DNA from 2 places in the Xanthomonas bundabergensis genome. Region 1 is predicted to be linked to the other one. Evidence: predicted binding sites of a transcription regulator. Region 1 holds the regulator's gene; the other holds the start of a gene.
What was found. Region 1 encodes FliA, which starts transcription of late flagellar genes. Its sites were predicted from a motif close to TAAAGTTTNNCNNNCNNNGGCCGATAA; they were not measured.

Region 1 (2,449 bases):
CCGGTTCGCCGGCGCCGATCCGCAGGGGGTGATCTTGACCAAGCTGGATGAAACCGGGCGGTTTGGCAGTGCCCTGTCGGTGGTCGCGGACCACCGGCTTCCCATCACCTGGGTGACCGATGGTCAGCGCGTGCCGGACGACCTGCACCGCGCCAACGCCGCCAGCCTGGTATTGCGCCTTGAAGATTTGCGGCGCGCTGCCGATAAGCCCTGTACTCCGGAGCAGAACCATGCCGTCGCGTGATTACGCCAATCTGACCAATGCCTTCCCCCTGTCGGCAACGCGCAGCGAACCGCTGGGCCCGGTGCGTACGATCGCCGTGACCGGCGGCAAGGGCGGCGTCGGCAAGACCAACATCTCGGTCAACCTGTCCATGGCGCTGGCCGACATGGGCAAGCGCACCCTGCTGCTGGACGCCGACCTCGGCCTGGCCAACGTCGACGTGCTGCTCGGGCTGACCCCCAAGTTCACCCTGGCCGACCTGGTCGCCGGGCGCTGCACCCTGGAAGAGGTGCTGATCGACATGCCCAACGGGCTGATGGTGGTGCCCGCCGCCTCCGGCCGCCGGCACATGGCCGAGCTGCCGCCCGCCCAGCACGTCGGCCTGGTCAACGTCTTCTCCGAGCTGCAGCGCGAGCTGGACGTGATGATCATCGACACCGCCGCCGGCATCACCGACAGCGTGCTGACCTTCTGCCAGGCCGCGCAGGACGCGGTGGTGGTGGTCTGCGACGAGCCGGCCTCGATCACCGACGCCTACGCGCTGATCAAGGTGCTGTCGCGCGAACGCGGCGTGGACCGGGTGCAGATCGTCGCCAACATGGTCCGCGACCTCAACGAAGGCCGCCTGCTGTACGACAAGCTGAGCCGGGTGTGCGAGAAGTTCCTCGGCGACGTGTCGCTGAACTACCTGGGCTGCGTGCCGCAGGACGACTGGCTGCGCCTGGCGGTGCAGCGCCAGCAGCCGGTGGTCAAGGCCTACCCGTCTAGCCCGTCGGCGCAGGCGATCGCCGAGATCGCCCGCCGCACCTCGCGCTGGCAGGCGCCGACCGTGCCGCGCGGCAACGTCGAGTTCTTCGTCGAACGGATCATCCAGCGGGGGGTCGCCGCATGAACGCCGCCGCCCAATACCGCGCCGTGCAGCGCAACAGCGCCAACGACTACATCACCCAGCATTCGGACCTGGTGCGGCGCATCGCCCACCACTTGGCGGCGCGGCTGCCGGCCAGCGTCGAGATCGACGACCTGATCCAGGCCGGCATGATCGGCCTGATCGAGGCCTCGCGCAGCTACGATGCCGACCAGGGCGCCTCGTTCGAGACCTACGCCTCGATCCGCATCCGCGGCTCGATGATCGACGAGATCCGCCGCGGCGACTGGGTGCCGCGCTCGGTGCACCGCCGCGCCCGCGACGCCGCCTCGGCGATCCGCAAGATCGAACAGAGCACCGGCCGCGCCGCCGCCGCCAACGAAGTGGCCGCGGCGATGGACATGCCGCTTCCCGAATACCTGCGATTGATGGAAGATGCCGCGCGCGGCCAGGTGCTGAGCCTGGAGTCGCGGGTCGAGGACCACGGCGAACTGGATACCATCGCCAAGGGCGGCCCCAACCCGCAGCAGATGCTGGAGCGCAGCGAGTTCGGCCGCGAGCTGGGCAAGGCGATCGCGCAGTTGCCCGAACGCGAGCAGCTGGTGCTGTCGCTGTACTACGAGCAGGAATTGAACTTGAAGGAAATCGGCGCGGTGCTCGGTGTCAGCGAGTCGCGCGTCTGCCAGATCCACGGCCAGGCCACGGTACGGTTGCGCGGGCGCTTGAAAGCGTTCGAAGCGGCCGATGCCGGCCTGGAAGACGAAGAATAAGACCCAAGGGAGTTAGCGGTGAACAAGAACATGCGGATTTTGATCGTGGACGATTTCTCGACGATGCGGCGCATCGTCAAGAATCTGCTCGGCGATCTCGGCTTCACCAACACTGCAGAGGCCGAAGACGGCAACAGTGCGTTGGCTGCACTGCGCTCGGCACCGTTCGAGTTCGTGGTCACCGACTGGAACATGCCCGGCATGACCGGCATCGACCTGCTGCGCAACATCCGTGCCGACGACAAGCTCAAGCACCTGCCGGTGCTGATGGTGACCGCCGAGGCCAAGCGCGAGCAGATCATCGAGGCGGCGCAGTGCGGCGTGAACGGCTACATCATCAAGCCGTTCACCGCGCAGACGCTGCAGGAGAAGCTGGGCAAGATCTTCGAACGCCTGGGAGCGACCGCCTGATGGAAGCCACCGCCGAACGCAGCGCCCTGATCGAACGCCTGCAAGGTGCGCTGGACGCACTGGAGCGTGGCGACGAAGCCGCCTGGCGCAAGGAAATCGACACGCTCGCCGCCTGGCGCACGCGGCCGATGATGCAGGGCCTGAGCCGGCTGGCGCGCGATCTGGGCCAGGCGCTCG
Region 2 (2,449 bases), 1.8 Mb from region 1:
CCGATGCGCCCGCGCGCGATCGCATCGGCCAAGGCACGCCCGATCCTGGCCGCGGTCGCCGTCGCCAGTTCGCGGACGCGCGCGTGGCGCGGCTGCTGCATCGGATCGGCCGGCAAGCGGAACAGGCCCACGCAGTCGTGCAGGGTGGCGCTGCCGGCGGCCAGCGCCGCGCTGCGTTCCACCACCCGCTCGACATGCTCCAGGTTGCTGCGGCTGAGCCCCACCGCGTGCTCGACCGCGCGATCGATGCCGCCGATCTCCTCGCCCTGCGCGGCGACGCGGGTGGCCACGGTCTCCATCGCCGCGCTGGCGCGGCCGAGCAGTTGGCCGATGCCGCCGAGCACCTGCTCGGTGCGCTGCGCCGAGGCGGCGCTGTCGTTCAGGGCGCTGCCGGTCTCGCCGAGGATGCCGCGCACGTCGCGCGCGGCGGCAGCGGCGCGCTCGGCCAGGCGCCGGATCTCGCTGGCGACCACGGCGAAGCCGCGCCCGGCCGCGCCGGCATGCACCGCCTCGATGCTGGCGTTGATCGACAGGATGTTGGTCTGGAAGGCGACCGCGTCGATCACCTCGATGACCTCGGTGGCGCGCGCCGAGCGTCGCTCCACCTCGCGCATCGCCTGGCCCAGCGCGCGCGCCGCCTCCACGCCCTGGCGCGCGCTGTCGTCGGCGCTGGCCGCCACCGCGATCACCGCGCGCAATTCCTGGTCCATCGCCTGCAAGCCCTGCAGCAACCGCCGGGTGGTGGCCACCACCGTCTGCAGCGCGTCCATCTGGGCCTGCGATTGCTGCGCCAGTTCGTCGTTCTCGGCGACCACCTGCGGCACGTCGGCGGCGATCTGCAGCGACAGCGCCACCGCCTGGCGGATCGCCTCGGCCAGGTTGCCGAACCCGGCCGACAGGCGCCGCCCGGCCATCGCCTCGGTCTCCTGCGCGGACAGCGGCGTGCTCAGGCCCAGGTCCAGGTCGCAGCCGGTCAGGCGCTCGCCGACCCGTTCCAGCAGCGCCTGCGCCGCCGCGCCGGCCTGCAGCTGCTGCGCCAGCGCCTGCAGCGCCGGGCTGGTGGCGCCCTGCGCCTGTCCGGCGCCGAGCAGGGCGACGTCGCGCAGCAGCGCGGCGGTTTCCGGATGCGGCAGCGACAGCAGCCAGCCCTCGCCATCGCGATCGCGCTGGTAGCGCACGCGCCGCGCCGGATCGTCCGGCGATGCCTGCCAGCTGCCCTCGACGCCGGCCAGCGCCGCCAGCGGCAGGCCCCACACCGCCTCGCTGGGCTCGCCGAGCAAGGCCTCCGCTTGCACCCCGAGCAGATCCAGCGCGGCACGGTTGACGGCGCGGATCCGGCCCTGCGGATCCAGCCGCAGCAGCGCCACCGGCGCGTCCGGCAAGGCCGCGGCGGGTCCGGCGTCGGCATCCGGATTGCGTGTGAACAACGACATGGCCTTCCCCTCCAGGACTCCTTCCGCCATGGTATCGGCCGCCACCGTGCAACCTGAGCGAATACGCGCGCAACCGGGACCGGCGTCATGCCCGCTGCCTGGCGGATTCAGGTGCGGGCCGCCTGGCCATCCATGCCATCGGGGCCGGCCACCGCGTCCGCGGCGACCGCCACGTGCGGCGAAGGTGGACGCTGCCGTAGACGCAGCCTCGCAATGCAGCGGCGCGGGCCGCACGGGCCAATGGCATGGCCGCCTGCGCTGGCGCATCGCGAGGCGTGCACGCCGCAAGCACCGGAACGCGCCATAACGGCGCCATGACGATCCGCTCGCTATCCTCGCCCGCTTCGTTCGCGCGTTGCCCCGCGCTGCCGCCGCAGCGCGTGCAGACCGGCAACCGCTGCGTGCCGCTCGCCTGCGCATGCCGCAGGGCCGGCGCGCTCCCTCTCGATTCCCTGATCGGAGACGCTCCTTCCATGGTGTTCCGTATTTCCATCGCGCTGGTGGCCTTGCTGGTGCTGATCGCGGGCGTCGCGCCCGGCCCGTTCGACGACGTGGTGCAGGCGGCGCTGGCCCAGGTCGTCCGCGGCGCCGGCTGGATGTACCTGCTGGTGGTGTTCCTGACCCTGGCCTTCATGCTGTATCTGGCGTTCGGCCGCTTCGGCCATCTGCGCATCGGCGGCGAGGACGCCGAGCCGGACTTCTCGCGCGCCAGCTGGCTGTCGATGCTGTTCGCCGCCGGCATGGGCATCGGCCTGGTGTTCTGGGGCGCGGCCGAGCCGGTCTCGCACTTCCTCAAGCCGCCGGAAGGCCTGCCGCCCGAAAGCATGGACGCCGCGCGCGCGGCGATGCGCTACGCGTTCTTCCACTGGGGCCTGCATCCGTGGGCGATCTATGCGCTGATCGGCCTGGCGATGGCCTGGTTCCAGTACAACCGCAACGGCCGCGGGCTGGTCAGCGACATGCTGCAGCCGGTGATCGGCCGCCACCACCGCGGCTGGATCGGTCGGGCGGTGAAC

Region 2: the regulator FliA is predicted to act here: its motif matches at 1,465-1,491, upstream of AB3X10_RS04685 (methyl-accepting chemotaxis protein).

The regions. Positions count from the first base shown of each region.
Region 1 is NZ_CP162487.1:2,857,301-2,859,749, forward strand. It holds gene flhF (flagellar biosynthesis protein FlhF) at 1-244, shown strand, start outside; gene AB3X10_RS12100 (MinD/ParA family ATP-binding protein) at 231-1,115, shown strand; gene AB3X10_RS12105 (RNA polymerase sigma factor FliA) at 1,112-1,861, shown strand; gene cheY (chemotaxis response regulator CheY) at 1,880-2,272, shown strand; gene AB3X10_RS12115 (protein phosphatase CheZ) at 2,272-2,449, shown strand, end outside.
Region 2 is NZ_CP162487.1:1,097,570-1,100,018, reverse strand. It holds gene AB3X10_RS04685 (methyl-accepting chemotaxis protein) at 1-1,433, opposite strand, end outside; gene AB3X10_RS04680 (BCCT family transporter) at 1,907-2,449, shown strand, end outside.